DNA from 3 places in the Pediococcus sp. AC40 genome. Region 3 is predicted to be linked to each of the others. Evidence: predicted binding sites of a transcription regulator. Region 3 holds the regulator's gene; each other region holds the start of a gene.
What was found. Region 3 encodes HrcA, which represses chaperone genes, less so after heat shock. Its sites were predicted from a motif close to TTAGCACTCNNNNNNNNNGAGTGCTAA; they were not measured.

Region 1 (6,375 bases), 490 kb from region 3:
ATGTTTTCGCGTGAATTTAATGCCGCCCGTAATCGTAAACCAGTTTGGTTATGCAAAATGTTTTGCCATGGTTTGCGGGGAACGAATTGCGGAACCAATACCGTCGTAGTGTAATTCCGTTCTGCCGCCCGTTTAGCAATTACGTCACAGAACCGAAGCGTCGGATTGGTAATCGAACGGTATGACGAGTGAATGTCAATAAACCGTACGTCCGGATATTCCGCTTTAAATTCCATCGCCGTCTTATGCTCTTTTTCTGGGTTAGCATCAAACGAAACGTGCATGGCGATTACGTAGTCCCCGATTGACCGAGCGTAGTTAATCGCACCAGAAGTTACTTGGGTAACGTTGCTAACCAACACAATTACAGTTGAACCGTCATAGTCGTGCAAGTTAACCTTGCCCTTTTCCACAACCCGCAGTTGGTCAGCGACTTCGTCATAGTGCTTACGAATCTTGTAGAACATCCGCAATAACAGTGGCATAACCACAAAGTATGGCCAAACGTTGCTAAAGTGTAGGAATAGCAAGCAGACTACTAAGACTGCCGATAGTAACGCTCCTAGTAAGTTAGCAGAAGCATTTATCCACCAATGAGCGCCGCCTTCTCGTTTCCAATGCACGATCATTCCGGATTGTGACAACGTGAACGGTACGAAAACCCCAATAGCATAAAGCGGGATTAAGAGACCGGTTTGTCCACCGAAAATCAAAATCAGCACGATTGCGCCCGCGGCTAACGAAATAATTCCGTTAGAGTAGCCGAGTCGGTCGCCCCGATCCATGTAAGCATGGGGCATGAACTTATCCTTGGCCAAGTTGTAGGCCAACATTGGAAAGGCCGAGAACCCGGTGTTTGCGGCTACCGCCAAAATCAACGCGGTTGACAATTGTAGGATATAGTAGAAAATCCCGTGGCCGAAGACCGTAACCCCGATTTGGGAAAGCACGGTCTGCGAACTCATCGGCGTAATTCCGCTGTAGTAAGCTAAGAACGTGATTCCCGCGAAGAACGAAGCCAAAATCAACGACATGATTGCCAAAGTAGCTGCCGCATTTTTCCGCCGCGGTTTCTTGAAATTAGGCACCGCGTTGCTAATCGCTTCTACCCCAGTTAGGGAAGAAGATCCAGAAGATAACGCCCGCATGAAGAGCACGAAGGTCATTCCCGGCACGGTCGAGCCAATTGCTGCCGCCGCATGATAAGTAACTTGTCCGGTAACGATGTTATATAACCCTACAATAATCATTATCGAGATTACCACTACGAACAGGTAAACCGGGATGGTAAGGAAACTTGCCGATTCCCGCAAACCTCGCAAGTTCAGGGCCATAATTCCGAGCACAATCAGCACCGCGATGGCCACGTGATACTTCTGTAACGCCGGAATCGCCGAGGTAATCGCTTCGGTTCCGGAAGTCACACTTACGGCCACCGTCAGCATGTAATCAACTAACAGCGACCCCCCGGCGACTAGCCCGGCCGAAGTCCCCCAGTTCTTGCTAGCAACTACGTAAGCACCGCCTCCCGAAGGATACGCCTTAATAATCTGACGATATGACACCGTAATTGCAAATAATAGCACTAACACGATTGCTGCGATCGGGATTGAATACCAAGTTGCCGCAGCTGATAAAACAATTAAAACCGAAAGAATTTCTTCGGTACCATATGCGATAGATGATAAAGCATCTGAAGATAGCAGAGCGAGCGCCTTAAATTTCGTTAACGCTTGGCCACTTTCGTCTAACGTCTTCAGTGGTTTACCAATTAAAATACGTTTCAAATACGAAAACATTTTTTACTCTCCGTTTTTAAAAATATGCAAGTGAAATTCTACTCCAAAACCAGTAAATTAGCTAGCATATTTTTGGATTCTCACTCATATACTGATAATAACAGAATTTAGGCAAATAAAACAAAATTCCTGATTAACTTTTAAAGAGATTTTGCGATAACCCTTTGCCCCGGCATTTGGACACAAAAAAAGACGCGCAATGCGCGTCTTTTCCTGGATTATTCAGTTGCCTTCAGTGATTAATTGCGGGGATGGTTTACCATTTTCGGTAAGCATCTCCATCAGTCACGAAAGTTTGTTTACATCATTCCGCCCATACCTGGGTTTGGAGCTGCTGGAGCTGCCGGCTTTTCTTCTGGTAAGTCAGCAACTACCGCTTCCGTTGTTAATAACAATGCGGATACACTAGCAGCGTTTTGAAGTGCTGAACGAGTAACCTTAGTTGGGTCAACGATACCAGCTTCAATCATATCAACCCATTCGTCAGTTGCAGCGTTGTAACCAACACCATCTTTTTGTGTCTTAAGTTTTGTAACGATGACAGAACCTTCTTCACCAGCGTTTTCAGCAATTTGGCGAACTGGTTCTTCAAGAGCACGACGAACGATGTTGATACCTGTTAATTCGTCGCCTTCTGCGTCAAGGTCTTCCAAGGAAGCAATCACGTTAACAAGTGCTGTACCACCACCAGGAACGAATCCTTCTTCAACAGCAGCACGAGTAGCGTTCAAAGCATCTTCGATACGGTACTTCTTTTCCTTCAATTCGGTTTCAGTAGCAGCACCAACCCGGATAACTGCAACCCCACCAGCTAACTTAGCAAGACGTTCTTGAAGTTTTTCCTTGTCAAAGTCAGAAGTTGTTTCACTGATTTGTTGCTTGATCATTGCAACCCGTTCAGCGATTTGTTCTTGGCTACCAGAACCTTCAACGATGGTTGTGTCGTCCTTAGTAACCGTAACCTTGTTTGCTTGACCTAATTGTTCGATTGTAACGTCCTTCAAGTTCAAGCCAAGATCGTCAGTGATAACTGTACCACCAGTTAAGATGGCAATATCTTCAAGTTGTTCCTTACGACGGTCACCAAAGCCAGGTGCCTTAACAGCAACCACGTTGAAAGTACCACGCATCTTGTTCAATACCAAGGTTGGCAATGCTTCACCCGTGATGTCATCAGCAATGATCAAAAGTGAACGGCTTTGTTCAACCACTGATTGAAGTAATGGCAAGATGTCTTGGATGTTAGCAATCTTCTTGTCAGTAATTAAGATGTATGGGTTGTCAAGGTTAGCTTCCATCTTGTCGTTGTCAGTAACCATGTATTGTGACATGTAACCACGATCGAATTGCATACCTTCAACAACGTCGAGGGTTGTGTCAACTCCACGAGATTCTTCAATAGTGATAACTCCGTCGTTACCAACTTTTTCCATTGCGTCCGCAATCAACTTACCAACTTCTGGGTTAGCAGAAGAAATTGAAGCGATTTGTGCGATGTCATCCTTTGTCTTTACTTCGTGTGACATGTTGTGCAATGCGGCAACTGCTTTTTCAGTAGCCTTTTCAATACCACGACGAATACCAACTGGGTTAGCACCAGCAGTAACGTTCTTCATACCTTCGTTAACAATTGCTTGGGTGAGTACTGTCGCAGTTGTAGTACCGTCACCAGCAATGTCGTTTGTCTTAGAAGCAACTTCGGATACTAACTTAGCACCCATGTTTTCAAAGTGGTCTTCTAATTCAATTGACTTAGCGATTGTTACACCATCGTTAGTGATTGTTGGTGAACCGTATGATTGTTCCAAAACAACGTTACGTCCCTTTGGTCCAATAGTCGACTTAACGGTATCTGCTAATTTGTCGACCCCTTTTAGCATCTTTGTGCGTGCATCTTCTGAAAACTTAATTTCTTTAGCCATGATCAACACTCCTTTAAATTAATTATTCAACGACTGCAACTAAGTCCTTTTCATGGACAACTAAATATTTTTGATCTTCGTATGTTACTTCTGTTCCTGCATATTTATCGTAAACTACTGTGTCGCCTACTTTAACGTTCATTGGTAACGTCTTTCCGTCATCTAAAACGCGACCGTTACCTACAGCGACAACTTTACCGGTTTGGGACTTTTCTTTAGCATTACTTGCCAGAACGATGCCTCCGACAGTTTGTTCTTCTTCGTCTTTAGCTTCTAAAATAACGCGATCTCCTAAAGGTTTTAACACGTGAATCCCTCCAAATTTCTGATAATTAAATGCATGATTTATTTAGCACTCGTTATACCTAAGTGCTAACTACACTGATAACTATATCATGTTTTTAATAGAATGCAAGTGTTTTTGACCAATATTAACCAATCAAATATAACAACCGTTCAAATATGCTATACTTACAGGAAATAAAGGAGTGTCATGATGAAAATTAGTAAAAGTTCTTTATTAACTTTAATCACTTATTTAGCAATTTTCTTGCTACCGAGCGTTATCAACCTTTTCGTTCGGTTGGGTGCATCATTTATCTGGGTGGAAACTATCGATTACTTAGTCGGAGCTGCTCTGCTGGTGGTTATTAACCTGAAAAATAGTGAAATCAATCAAATTGAAACTCGGCGAATCCCCTTCTTCCGAGCAATTGCGTGGGGGATTATTGGAACTGCGTTAGTAATCGTGCTCCAGTTTGTGGTTAGCTACGTCACTTTTATTCTGGGGCAAAACCCTGCTTCCGCGAACACGGCTACGTTAGTTACCCTAGCGAAAATCAACCCGTTTTTTGTGTTGGCAATCACCGTTGGGGCGCCCATTATGGAAGAATTAGTTTTTCGAAAAGTTTTGTTTGGCAATTTAAGCACGCTGTTCGGGATGCGCTCGAACTTAGGCTTGACGATCATGGCGATCATTTCCAGCTTAGCGTTCGCCTTTATGCATAACGACAGCCACATCTTTTTATACGCCGCAATTGGGCTGCTATTTTGCTGGCTGTACCATAAAACGGGGCGCATCCAAACTTCAATGATTGCGCACATTTTGATGAACGGCCTGGTGGTATTGCCGCTGGTGATGTAGGTAATTTAAGACGGTCTGACTGGATTGGGATTCGGTTGGGCTGTTTTTTGTTGTCTGTAGTTTTTTCTTTATATCAGTTATTTAATGTGTTCTACTGGATAAAATATAAGGTCGCTGTACTTATTTTATTGTGATTTCTAAGTTTATGGGGTATAATCATTCCGAAAATTGTTGATTATTTTGATATAATAAAAATTTTGCTTTTATTATAAATTTATAAAACAAATACAAAGGAAGTCATAAATTATGAGAAAAAAGCTTAACTTTAATTTTACAAACAAACTTATCTTTCTACTCTTCTTTTTTGAGAGCTGTTCAAAAATTAACGTTACTCTCGTATTCAATTTTAAATAATGTTTATTGTCTCTCGCAATAAAGACGCATTATTCAATTATTTAACATCCTTCTCTAACTACAAAAAGCTCCTATAAGTTAAAGTAATCATTAACTTATAGGAGTTTTCGTTTTTTGTTGAGCTAAGATTTTTAGCTCTACGCTTAACCTTATTGATTTAACATCCTTCTGAAACAATAAAAGCAACTTATTTTTATTGTGAGTAAATCGCCAATACCAAATCATTCTCAAATTCCATTTCGCATTATACCAAATTTAAACTCTATGAGCATTAATTATTAAACTCCCTTTTTTTCATTGCCAACCTTATTGATTTAACATCCTCTGAAACCTTTAATCGGCCTAATTAGGTTACCAATTTCTAACCTCTTTATTAATTTTAGAAGCATTCGTTTCAATTTGAATCTTAATTTTTGGTTGTTTTATTTTTTCCACTCTTTTTTCTTCATTAATTCTTCCACGACTTTCTCAAAATCAAGTTGCTTGTCTCTCCATTAATCAAGTTTCTCCAATTTATGTATAATTTACTGCCACAGCACCTGTTACCATCTTATATGCAGATATTACACAAGCTAAACTGGCAAATCATAGTGAAGGATATATATCAGTTGTTATGGATGAGACCAGTCATTTACTGATAACAACAGTTATTAGTGAACATGCCCGTTTAAACCAGTTGGCATTTACCACTGATGATTTAGCTGTCAAATTGCCAATTAATTCAAAACCCATCTCACATCCCGATCAAGGTTAACAATATCAACATTTGCTTCACCAAAATGCAATAAAAAACCTTGGAGTAACACCAAGTATGTCCCATAAGGGCAATTGTCATGATAATGCTCCAATAAAAAGCTTCTTAAATCTTATGCAAAAAGAATGCTTATACCGTACAACTATTGATAATTTAGACGATTCAAAGCGAATCGTTACCGAATATAACACCTAGTACAATAATTAAAAAATTTCTATAAGCAAAAATGGCTTAACTCCCGTCGAATTTCTGGAGTAGGCCATTGTATAAAATTAAAATATACTTTGTCTAACTTTTTTGTTGCACTTCATAATTTCGAACGGTTTTATTTTGCAAGCTATTTAATTCTTTTGCAACTGTCCCTATATCTTTTTCCAAGGAAATAGCTATTGCTTTAAGATA
Region 2 (6,375 bases), 110 kb from region 3:
TCCGCTTTGGAGACCCCGAAACGGAAGTTGTATTACCACAGCTGCAAAGTGATTTTTACGAGCTTATTCTGGGGTTACTGGCTCAGCAACCGCCCCAAGTAAAATGGCAAAATAACGATATTTATTTAGGAGTGGTTGTGAGTTCAGAAAATTACCCACAATCTTCGGCTGCAGGGATTAGATTATCCAGCTTTAATAGCGTTCCAGCAGACCTTACCATCAATTATGCTGGCGTGGCACAAGATTCGAAGGGCGAATTGGTTAGTAATGGTGGCCGGATCCTTTGTGCAACAACCAAAGCTAGTAATATTACGCAAGCGCGAACAATTTTATATTCGTGGTTAAATCAACAAAAGTTAGTGGGGATGCGTTATCGGAATGACATTGGAAAACGTGGAGAGTAGACAGTCGAGTTATTAGCGGGCAAACGGGAGAGCTATTCGAGTTTGAATAGCTCTTCTTTTTAAGTATTTCAACTGCAAGAATTTTAGACACACTGCAATTAGTACAAAAACATCCCCTAGAAAAAAGGTTGCCATAGTGCCTGAGCGGTGATAGTATTTAACGCTATTAACAAACTGATATCAATTTTACAACCTCCAGTATCTTTAAAAATTGTCCTTAGTGGCACTTAACGTCATAAAAAGAAAAGGAATTTTAAACCTATGGCTCAGGTTTTAATTGTTATTGATATGCAACGAGCATTAAGTAAAATAGCTAATCGCAATCAAGTTATATCAAACATTAACAAACGGATTAATAAATACAGAGAAAATAATCTCCCAATTGTATTTGTTCAGCACACTGAACCAGGAATGGAAGTTGCAAGTGGACAATGGAGACTTTTTGAGGAGCTTAATTCGTTAGGCACTGATACTTATTTTAATAAAATACGGCCTGATGTTTTTTACCAAACGGGACTTGAAGCATTTCTTAAAATGAACCATCTGAATTATATAGAAATTTGCGGTGCACAAGTCGAATTTTGCGTAGATACAACTATTCGAGTCGCGTTCCATCTGGGTTTTAAAACCGATATATTAATTGATGGAGTTACAACCATTAACGGGGATGTGCTGAATGCGGAACAAATAAAGAAGCATCACGCAAACATATGGGATAACCGATTTGGCAAGTTAATTACGGTGACCACTCCGCTAATTGATTGGTGTTAAACATTGCATTGTAGATTTCAACATGCAGTAATCGATAATCTGTCATTGGTTATTTGAGTTAGAGCAAAAGCTTGAAAGCAGAAAAGTTTCCTAGTATGCGTCACAAGGCTTTTTGCAGGCTAGTTCTCGGATTAGTTGATAATAATAACGTGTAATAAATCTTGTTTTATATTAATTAAATGATTTAGTTGCTGGTTTATTAAATCAAAATTGTGAGGGCTGCTATGTTTGTTTACCTTCTTTTAATTCTTACTATTCTAGTTTCTAGTATTTACCTATATAAGGATCGGCGTAATTTTATTGCAGGAATCTTTTTTGCGGGAAGTTGTATTAATTTAACTTTATTAGCGACTTTAGGAATTGCCTCTTATCTAGCTGGAGATTCTAGGATTGGAATCATTAGTCTTGCGGTGTTTTTACTATTAGGGATTATCGTGGTTCCGTTACTGGTCGGTTTTAGTTTAATTATTAATTCCTACGTCATGCAAACGCGCGAAGGCAAAAGCTTGACGGCTAAATTGTCGCTAATTTTCGGGGTTAACCTGTTACTTGTATTGGGTGCAGGTGCGACTATTTTACTTGCTAGTCAGTACTTAGGTCGGTTAACGGGCGTGTTACTCGTTTTTATAGGAATCGACGTCACTTTTACGTTTATTTTTAGTTGTTATTTGTTCTATTCGTTTCTGTATCAAATAATTCCTATAAGAGAAAAAGTCGATTATATTATTACGTTAGGCGCTGGAATAAGGTCAGAAACTGTAACTCCGCTCTTGAAAGGACGGCTAGACAAAGCGTTAGAATACTTTTGGAAACAGGATGGGAACCCCAAGTTTATAGTTAGTGGCGGGCAGGGGCCTGATGAACCTGTTTCGGAAGCCTATGCCATGGCGAAATACCTTAAAAGTCAGCATGTCCCCGAAGATAAAATCATTTTAGAAGACCAATCCACCACTACATTACAAAATATGAAATTTTCAAAGCAAAAGATTGAAAAGGATTGGAAAAAGCCAGGAGTGCCTAAGGTTATTTTTGCTACTAACAACTATCATGTATTGCGCAGTGCAATTTATGCTCGTAAGGCGGGGTTAAATGCAAACGGTGTGGGTTCACCAACTTCATTTTACTTTTTACCTAGCGCGCTAATTCGTGAATATATCGCTTTGTTAGTGATTTATAAGAAAACAACCATTGCGATTGTGTTAGGATGGATTTTACTTGGACTCTTGTTAGCCTTTTTTTAGAATGGGAGAATAGTTTATGCGTAAACGAGTTATAGCTAGCGGTATCATTGTTGCAATATTTTTATTCATTTTCGGGGGTGCTTATTTCTGGTATAAGTCCAACTACGGTACCGAAAATTATTACACTCAAATCATTAATCAGGGAACCAAAATTGTTGAAAAAGATGACTCGGGCAGCCAAGTTGTGGATTACATGTATCATCAACCGATCTATGATCAAAATGGCCAAAAAGTAATGGCTAAGTTTAGAGGCGGGCTAGAACGGCCCTTAAAACTACATGCATATTTAAAGGTTGGATATAACACCAAGCGGCACCAAGTGATTTCTTGGGAAAAGGTTGCTAAAAAGGACGTCCCTAAAGCGGCTTTAAAACAGCTGCATGAGTAAGTTGCTAAAAATATTCAATAACTAAAAGGAAATCATTTCGTCTAGTGGCGAGTGGTTTCTTTTTTATTTCCGAACCAAATTTTTAATGGCTATCGATTGTAAAAGTTAGTAGCAGGTTGGAGATATTTCTAAATCTCCCAAGAAGTCCCGAATTGCTCCATGGAAGCGAAATTCAAGATCCTGAATGTTTAAATTTAGATGCTAAGGCGTAATATTTAATCCTTATGGAAAACTTTTAAAGCCGGGAAATCCCGCTAATATGGTATTTCACGCTCATAAATATTATACAGGGTAATCTAGTTAGCACTTTACTTAACAGAGTGCTAAAAAGGGAGTACAATACAGTTGTAGGTGAAAAGAGTGCTTTTGAATTAACGCTGAAGTACAATTTTTACTTCATTAATTAACGGAGGTGTTGTTACATGGCCAATTTTTACGGAAATGATCCTTTTTTCAACAATGATATGGATGATATTTTTAATCAAGTATTCAAACGGATGGGAAATCCTAACTCGGATTCCGCTCGTTACTTGGTCAATGGGCAGTCGTTAACTCCAGATGAATTCGCTCAATATCGAGCAACTGGTAAACTACCAGAAAATGCAAAAACAATTGAAGTATCCAAGGACGGACAACAGGCCCTTAAAAAGGGTGGTATTTTGGAGAAGTTAGGAACTAACTTGACTGAACAAGCCCGCGATGGTCTGCTAGATCCAGTTATTGGACGTGAAAATGAAATACAAGAAACAGCTGAAATTTTGAGCCGGAGAACGAAGAATAACCCCATTTTAGTTGGGGACGCCGGAGTCGGTAAAACTGCAATTGTTGAAGGTTTAGCACAAGCAATTGTAAATGGTAACGTTCCGGAAGCTATTCAAGGCAAAGAAATTTATTCAATCGATTTATCCTCTCTAGAAGCAGGAACCCAATACCGGGGGTCGTTTGAAGAAAACATCAAAGACTTAGTCAAAGAAGTTAAGGCAGCTGGAAACATTATTCTATTCTTTGACGAAATTCACCAAATTATTGGCGCAGGTTCAACCGGCGGCGAAGATGGTGGCAAAGGGATGGCAGATATTATTAAGCCAGCATTGTCCCGTGGTGAATTAACCGTCATTGGGGCAACTACCCAAGACGAATACCGTAATACAATTTTGAAAAACGCAGCGCTAGCTCGTCGGTTTAACGACGTGGTGGTCAATGAACCAAGCGCGGAAGATACGTTTAAAATTTTGCAAGGTGTTAAGGACTTATACGAAAAACATCATCATGTAAAACTCCCCGATGATGTTTTGAAGGCCGCGGTGGATTATTCGGTTCAATACATTCCACAAAGAACTCTACCAGATAAGGCGATTGACTTGATCGATATGACCGCCGCCCACTTAGCAGCTCGTCAGCCTGAAAGTGATGAAGCAACCTTAAAAGAAAAGCTCAATAAGCTTGAAAAAGAAAAGGAACAGGCAGTTAAAGAAGAAGATTTCAAACGTGCTGCTGACCTAAAGCAACGGATTGAAGAGACCAACAAGCAAATTAAGAATGCAGATAAGAAAGAAGAAGTTGTTGCAACGGTTGACGACGTTGCTCAATCGGTAGAACGTTTAACCGGAATTCCGGTTTCTGACATGGGCGCTAACGATATTGAACGGCTAAAAGATTTGGATAGTCGTTTGAAGAGCAAGGTAATCGGGCAGGACGAAGCGGTAGAAATGGTTGCTCGAGCAATTCGGCGGAACCGGGCAGGATTCTCCGAAGGCGAACAACCAATTGGCAGTTTCTTATTCGTCGGCCCAACCGGGGTTGGTAAAACTGAATTAGCTAAACAATTGGCTTTGGATATGTTTGGCAATAAGAATGCGATTATTCGGTTGGATATGAGTGAATATTCGGACCGGACGGCGGTTTCTAAATTAATTGGTACGTCAGCTGGTTATGTAGGATACGATGATAACTCAAATACCTTAACCGAACGTGTACGGCGGAACCCATATTCAATTGTTTTATTAGATGAAATTGAAAAAGCGGATCCCCAAGTCCTAACACTTTTACTTCAAGTAATGGATGACGGACGTTTAACGGACGGTCAAGGAAACGTAATCAATTTCAAGAACACAATTATTATTGCAACGTCAAACGCTGGATTCGGTAACGAAAAATTAACCGGCGACGATGCTAAGGACCAATCTCTAATGGATCGACTTGCACCGTTCTTCCGGCCAGAATTTTTAAACCGGTTCAACGGCATTGTAGAATTCTCACACTTAACTAAGAAAGACTTAAGTCAAATCGTTGATTTAATGATTGCGGATGTTCAAAAGACATTGGCGAAGAAAGATTTGACTTTGGAAGTAACTAAACCAGCAAAGGATTGGTTGATGGAACAAGGTTACGATGAAGCAATGGGCGCTCGTCCATTAAGAAGAGTGATCGAACAACAAATTCGGGACAAGGTTACTGATTTCTATCTTGATCATTTAGATGTGAAGAACTTGAAAGCTGATTTGGTTGATGACCAAATTGTCATCGAAGCCAAATAGTTTGATTTTAGTGTTTTGCACATTTAAAAGTCACGCTATTAGTAAGTAGTGGCTATTAAGGAAATCATTTCGTTTAACGACGAGGTGGTTTCCTTTTTTATTTTTAAAAAATTCAGGGAGGGGCAATTTTAGATATTAACTAATGAGATTAGGGCTGGCTAATCATTTAGCTACGCGTATTAGTAGTTAGGTGAAATGGTAAAGCTAAGAATGGGTATTATTTTAGCTAAAAACAAAAAAGACCTTAAAGATTGAAATAAAATCCTCAAGGTCTTTTCATTCGAAAAAATAGATACCTTACTTGAAAAATTGAGCATACTTGACTATATTCGCAGAACCAACAAGCAAACCATCACCTTAACTAATTACTGTTTCTCCTGAATAGCCACACGTAAAATAGTTTTGCGCTTAGCTTCCGCGACCCGGCGAAAATCGCTCATATAGATTTCCGTATGCTCTTTTTCACTACGTTGATAACCAGCTTCATCAATAAATTGCTCTAATTTTTGAAAACTTTCGGGTTCAGTATCAAATGAGCCAACGTGTACGATTTGGGCGACCAGTTGTGCTGGACGATGCTCGAAATAAATTTGATCAAACAGGAAATCATCAATCTTAGGTTTAGCACGTTCTAGAGCTTCTTTAGCAATCTCGTCAGTTACAAAACTTGGTTGTTTAATGCTGATAATGTATTTAAAGTGTTCTTTTTTCATTACCGGAGCATTTAAATATTGGTCTTGAATTCCCCAGTAACCTTGGAGTGGGTACACTGTATATAGCTTAAAGTTAGGGATATTCCAGCCTTTCTTTTGACTCATCCGAATAGCATAAGAAACAGGATACAGGGATTGAACCCTTTTCTGAAAATCAGGTAAATTAGGATCACCTTCGCCGGCAATACTAAAATAATTTTGTTCGGGGATGGTTAATATTTGAGGCTTTTTCCTAAGGGAAAAGCCCTTTTCTTCCTTCCGCCATTCAATTTTTTCATTACTCATAAGAATTCTCCATTCACTTAAATGATATAGCATATT
Region 3 (6,375 bases):
TTCAACTAACCAATCAATAATCTTTTGGTCAAAGTCATCCCCACCGAGGTGAGTGTCACCGTTCGTTGAAAGTACTTGGAAAACACCGTCGCCGAGTTCCAGGATCGAAACATCAAAAGTACCACCACCAAGGTCGTATACCAAGATCTTTTCATCCTTGTCACTCTTATCTAAACCGTAAGCTAACGCAGAAGCAGTTGGTTCATTGATGATTCGTTTAACTTCCAAACCAGCAATCTTACCAGCATCTTTGGTTGCTTGCCGTTGAGAATCATCGAAGTAAGCTGGAACCGTGATAACGGCTTGATCAACTTCTTCACCAAGGTAGTCTTCCGCAAACTTCTTGATGTAGCTCAAAATCATTGCAGAAACTTCTTGTGGGGTGTATGACTTGCCGTCTACCGTTACTTTGTATCCAGCTTCCCCGATGTGACGTTTAATTGAAGAAATGGTGTTAGGGTTAGTAATTGCTTGCCGCTTTGCTACTTCACCCACTTGTGTTTCGCCATTTTTGAAAGCAACTACTGATGGAGTTGTCCGTGCCCCTTCTGGGTTAGTGATAATTTTAGGTTTGTCACCATCCATGACAGCAACTGCAGAGTTTGTAGTACCTAAGTCAATACCAATAATTTTATTACTTGCCATTGTCTAAAATCCCTCTTTCTCTATCTTTATTGAGCAACAACAACCATCGCTGGCCGTAATACTCGATCCTTTAAAATATAACCCTTTTGAAATACCTTAACCACGGTATCCGCAGGATGATCATCATCTGCTGGAACGGTTTGGACCGCCTGGTGGAGGTTAGGATCAAACTTTTGACCGTCTGCCTCGATTTCAGCGATATTATTTTCTTTAAGGGCTTTTAAGAGGTCCTTTTGAACCATCTCTACCCCCTTCAACAGCTGTTCTGAATGCTCAGCTTCCACTGTCAAAGCTCGTTCCAAGTTATCTAACGCAGGTAAAATTGCCTTTGCTAATTTTTGACCATCATATTTTAAAAGACTAGCTTGTTCTTTTTCGTTGCGCCGGCGCATGTTCACAATTTCAGCTTGCGCGCGGATATACTTGTCGGAAAGCTCATCACGTTCCGCCGTAATTTTTTCAATTTCCGCAGGATCTAAAGTAGTTTGCTTAGAATCTTTTGCGGAATCCTTTTGATTATTCTTTTCGTCTTGGGACGTTGCTTTAGCTTGCTTGTCAGCGCCCTTACTTTCTTCTTCAACCTTTGCTTCGGTTGAAGCTGATTTTGCCTTTTCGTCTTCCTTTGCCAATTCAATCCTCCTAACTGTCATCAAGATGCTTATAGTATTGTAGCATTCGGTGTGATAATTGGTACCTAAACGTATTGATCAAGCCCAAAGTCTTCGAATACTGCATACTGGTTGGACCAAGAATGGCAATTAGTCCCTTACCACGGCTCCCCACATCGTAAGTTGCCGTAATTAAACTAAAATCCTTTAGCAACGCGTTACTTAACTCGTCGCCAATTTTCACATCCAAGTCACTCCGCTTATTACCTAGCAGTCCGTCAATTTGCTCATTTTCATTAAACAGCGTTAGTAACCCCCGAAGCGAATTTACATCCACATTTTTCGAAAAGTTTAGAACGTTTAATTTACCACCCACAAAATAGCGGTCGCGAGTTGACCGGGTAACGATGTCTTGGAAAACGTCCAAAACTCCTGCATCACTCTGCAAGTATTTTTCCACTACCTGCGGAATGTCCGTCCGCAAATGGTAATATACCTGGCTCAGCGTTTTGCCTACCAACCGGTCGTTCATGATCCGAACTACCCGTTCTAAGGTTTCGCCGTTCATCTCGTGTGGGATACTGAATTGTTGGCTAGTAACGTCGCCATTACTAGAAACTAAAATCAGCATCACCTGGTTGCCACCTAACGGAACCATTCGGAAACCGTCTAACGTGGCTCCCTTTTGCTCCGGCTTAAGCGTTAAAGCTGTATAATGCGTTAAATTGGAAAGCATTTCTGCTGAAGTTCGAACAATGTCGTCAACTTCTTGGAAATGAGTTGCTAGTCCCCTTTGAATCTGTAGTGCTTCCGTCTGATCGACTTCTTCTGGGCGAAGCAAGTGATCAACATAATAACGATACCCCATTAGCGATGGGACCCGACCTGAAGAAGAATGGGTCTTTTCAATTAAACCCAAGTCCTCTAATTTAGCCATATCGTTGCGAATCGTGGCCGAACTAACTTTAATCGGCAGATTGTTCATTACCGTCTTGGAACCAATCGGTTTACCATTTTCCGTATATTCTTGAACAATTTCCTCTAAAATCAATAATTCACGATCAGTCAACATGAAAATCACCTCTTTTAGCACTTAGAAAGTCGGAGTGCTAAGAACAACTATTAAGATACCAGAGGTTTGTAGAAATGTCAACTTTAGTCAAGCTTGGTCAGACAACTTTAACGCTTCTTAAAAAATGCACGCGTATCTGCTTCATCCTGGTGCAATTGCGCAATTAACGCGTCTACCGAAGCAAACTTAACTTCTCCTCGCAAGCGGTGGTGCCATTTAACCCGGACCGTCTCACCATAAATTTCTTGATTGAAATCTAAAATGTTAATTTCCGTAGTTACGGGGCGCCCGTCCCCGAAGACAACGTTGCGTCCTACCGAGGCCATCCCCTGGTACCATTTATCGGCAATCTTAATTTCCACAACGTAAATGCCAATCCCAGGAGTGATTTGATTAGGATTGCTAACAATGTTCGCGGTAGGAAACCCGAGGGTCCTTCCCCGCGCTTCGCCGTGGACTACTAAACCATTAGTTTCAAAGGGGTACCCTAAATACCGGTTAGCTTCGTCAATCTCCCCGTCGGCAACGGCGTTTCGAATGGCGGTCGATCCAATTTTTTGCCCTTGTGCAATGATTTTAGGTACTTTAACTACTTCAAAACGGTGTTGCGCAATTTCTGGCAACGTATCCATATTAGCCGTGGCAACTGGCCCAAAAGTATAATCAAAACCGGCCACCACCACTTCAGCATTTAATCCGACCATGTATTGGTCAACAAACTCTTGCGGGGTTAAACTGCCAAATGCGGAAGTAAAGTTAACTACGTAAAGAATATCCACTCCCGTCGCTTCCATTAACTCTGCTTTCCGAGATACAGAAGTTAGGTAGCTTAACGCGCTAAACCGGTGCTGCGGCTTGGGGAAAACTACCGAAGCGTGGTGATCAAAAGTCATTGCCACCAACGCTAAGCCCTTAGCGTTCGCAATCTCACGAGCCTTTTGAATTACGGCTTGGTGACCACGATGCATGCCATCAAAAAATCCTAAAGCAAGCACCACCTTTTCTTCGGGAATCATTTTTTTATCATACGGATGATGTATCTTAATTATTTGCATTTATCTCACCAACAACATTTTTTCTGGGCGGTATACTTGACGAGATTCGTCGTATTGGTACAGCGCCTGAATTTTACCTTTATACTTAACGGCAACAATCGGTTCGGTAAGTGCGCGCTTCAAAAAGCCCCCATTTTGAACTAATTGCCACTCTGAATCAGTAATTTCAATTGCCTCAAACTTTGCTAAAGCATGGTCAATCGGGTGTAGCACATCACTTTCGACCCGGTCTTCGTCACGAGCCTGCTCAAGTTCTGCCAAAGTAACGCACTCTTTTAGTTCAAACCCTCCGCTACTTGTCCGAGTTAAATCAGACATTACGGCTGGCAACCCAAATTGCCGACCAAAATCGACTGCTAAAGTCCTAACATAAGTTCCCTTACCACACTGCACCTCAAAATAAATAGTTTGTTCTCCCTTTTCCTCGTCGAACTCCGTAGGGCGAATTTGTTTAAACTGGTACACTTGGATTTTTCTTTTAGGCCGCTCCACCGTTTCTCCGGCACGAGCATACTCATATAACTTGCGCCCATTAACCTTCACAGCGGAATACATTGGTGGAATTTGAGTTAATTCCCCGGTCATTTGCTTTAAGGCTGCATCAATTTGAGCGTCCGTTAGTGGTTTACTTAAGGGTTGCCGTTCCACCACTTCTCCATCCAGATCCTCAGTGGTGGTCGCCAAGCCTAACGTAATTGATCCTTGATAAGTTTTACCAAAGCGCATTAAGTAATCTACCACTTTTGTAGCGCGGCCTACGCAAACCGGTAAAACCCCATCCACGCTAGGATCTAGGGTACCGCTATGGCCGACCTTCTTGGTTCTTAAAATTCCACGCACCTTAGCAACCACGTCGTGACTAGTCATTCCGCGTTCCTTATTAATTGGAATAATTCCATCCATCAAAATAAACCTCACATTTCTCGTGCAAATTTGCTCTTCTTAAGTATTTTACAGTAGATACCGTGGAATACAAAATGTTCATCCCAATCAGTATCTCCCACTAACTTAAAAAGAGCAACCATTCGACCTGGAATGGTTCCCATAAGCTGCTTACTTGCTGGAAACGTTCCTGTCCATGATTGCTCTTTTAACTTAGTCACGATTAAGTTTATTAATCAGCTGATCAATTTTTTCACCGTACTGTACAGAATGATCTCTTTCAAAAATCAATTCTGGTGTTTTATAAATTGATAACCGACTGCCTAGTTCTTTGCGGATCAACCCCGACGCCTTTTCGAGACCTTTACGGGTCTTTTCGTCGTCAGAAGCTTTATCCGATAAGATGCTGTAATAAATTTTCGCTTGTTGTAAGTCACCAGTGACGTCTACCCCCGTGATCGTAACTCCCTGCACGCGAGGGTCACGAACTCGGCGACGTAAAATGTCACTGACTTCTTTTTCAATTTCTTGTGACAAACGATCTGCACGATATTGTCGAGCCATCTTCAAATCCCCCTTACTATTCGACTGGGACTTCCTTCATCCGGTATGCTTCAATTACATCACCGACTTTAATGTCGTTATACTTTTCGATTGTTAGACCAAGGTCAAATCCGCGCTTAACTTCCTTAACATCGTCCTTGAAGCGCCGGAGACTGCCTAGCTTACCATCGTAAATGACCACGCCATCCCGAATCAAGCGTACGCCAGCATCCCGGGTGATAAATCCTTCAGTTACGTATCCACCAGCAATGGTTCCAATCCGAGAAACTTTGTAAGTTTCCCGAACTTCAACTTGTCCGATTACTTCCTCTTCGTAAACCGGTTCAAGCATTCCCTTCATTGCGGATTCAACTTCTTCGATTGCCTTGTAAATAACTTGGTGTAGCCGAATTTCAACGTCTTCAGAGTCAGCCATTTGCTTAGCTTGTGCCGTTGGCCGCACGTTGAATCCGATAATGATCGCGTTACTTGCGGCAGCTAAAGTGACGTCACTTTCGTTAATTGCTCCCACGGCCTTATGAATAATGTTAACCCGGACGCCTTCAACATCAATTTTTTGTAAACTATCTGCTAAGGCTTCTACCGAACCTTGAACGTCAGCTTTAATAATGATGTCAACCTTCTTCATTTCACCTTCCTTAAGTGAATCGAAGAGGTTATCTAAAGTAACGTGGTTATTACGTTTGCGTTCTTCCATTTGAGCACGTTTTGCTCGTTCTTCACCGGCTGCCCGTGCTGATTTTTCGTCATCGAAGACTACGAAACGGTCACCAGCTTCAGGAACGTCGTTTAGTCCTGTAATTTCAACTGGGGTTGATGGAGTAGCTTCCTTAACCCGCCGACCATGTTCGTTAGTCATTGTCCGAACCCGACCAAACGTGTTTCCAATTACAACTGGATCACCCACGTGCATAGTTCCTTGTTGTACTAAAACAGTTGCAATTGAACCTTTACCAGGGTCCAATTGAGCTTCAATTACGGAACCAGCCGCATTTTGTTCAGGGTTAGCTTTTAGTTCTAAGACTTCAGCTTGTAACAAGATCATGTCGAGTAATTTGTCTAAGTTCTTACCAAACTTAGCTGAAATTTCAACAAAGATCGTGTCGCCACCCCATGATTCAGGAATCAAACCATATTCCGTGAGTTGTTCCATTACGTGGTTAGGATTTGCACCTGGCTTATCGATCTTATTAACCGCAACGATGATTGGCACTTCGGCAGCCTTAGCATGGTTAATCGCTTCGATAGTTTGTGGCATTACCCCATCATCTGCAGCGACAACTAAGATGGTGATATCAGTCACGTCAGCACCCCGCGCACGCATTTCAGTGAAGGCCGCATGTCCTGGAGTATCTAAGAAGGTGATTAGCTTGTCGTCATGCTTAAGTTGATAAGCACCGATTCCTTGAGTAATCCCACCAGCTTCGCCTTCTGTAATGTGACTATGACGAAGTTTATCTAGTAAAGTAGTTTTACCATGGTCAACGTGTCCCATGATGGTAACTACTGGCGGACGATTTTCAAGATGATCCGTGTTCTTTTGTTCATC

Region 1: a site for HrcA is predicted at 4,071-4,097, ahead of groES (co-chaperone GroES). Genes of this name have one in related genera too.
Region 2: a site for HrcA is predicted at 3,105-3,131, ahead of NL111_RS05230 (ATP-dependent Clp protease ATP-binding subunit). Genes of this name have one in related genera too.

The regions. Positions count from the first base shown of each region.
Region 1 covers NZ_CP127012.1:482,426-488,800, reverse strand. Annotated here, with positions in the region: gene kimA (potassium transporter KimA) at 1-1,799, opposite strand, end outside; gene groL (chaperonin GroEL) at 2,099-3,721, opposite strand; gene groES (co-chaperone GroES) at 3,744-4,028, opposite strand; gene NL111_RS02305 (CPBP family intramembrane glutamic endopeptidase) at 4,218-4,865, shown strand; gene NL111_RS02300 (helix-turn-helix domain-containing protein) at 6,262-6,375, opposite strand, start outside.
Region 2 covers NZ_CP127012.1:1,088,351-1,094,725, reverse strand. Annotated here, with positions in the region: gene purD (phosphoribosylamine--glycine ligase) at 1-404, shown strand, start outside; gene NL111_RS05245 (isochorismatase family protein) at 666-1,175, shown strand; gene NL111_RS05240 (YdcF family protein) at 1,400-2,416, shown strand; gene NL111_RS05235 (YxeA family protein) at 2,433-2,804, shown strand; gene NL111_RS05230 (ATP-dependent Clp protease ATP-binding subunit) at 3,227-5,341, shown strand; gene NL111_RS05225 (GyrI-like domain-containing protein) at 5,707-6,339, opposite strand.
Region 3 covers NZ_CP127012.1:974,816-981,190, reverse strand. Annotated here, with positions in the region: gene dnaK (molecular chaperone DnaK) at 1-645, opposite strand, end outside; gene grpE (nucleotide exchange factor GrpE) at 672-1,295, opposite strand; gene hrcA (heat-inducible transcriptional repressor HrcA) at 1,285-2,325, opposite strand; gene ribF (riboflavin biosynthesis protein RibF) at 2,433-3,380, opposite strand; gene truB (tRNA pseudouridine(55) synthase TruB) at 3,381-4,283, opposite strand; gene rbfA (30S ribosome-binding factor RbfA) at 4,476-4,826, opposite strand; gene infB (translation initiation factor IF-2) at 4,843-6,375, opposite strand, start outside.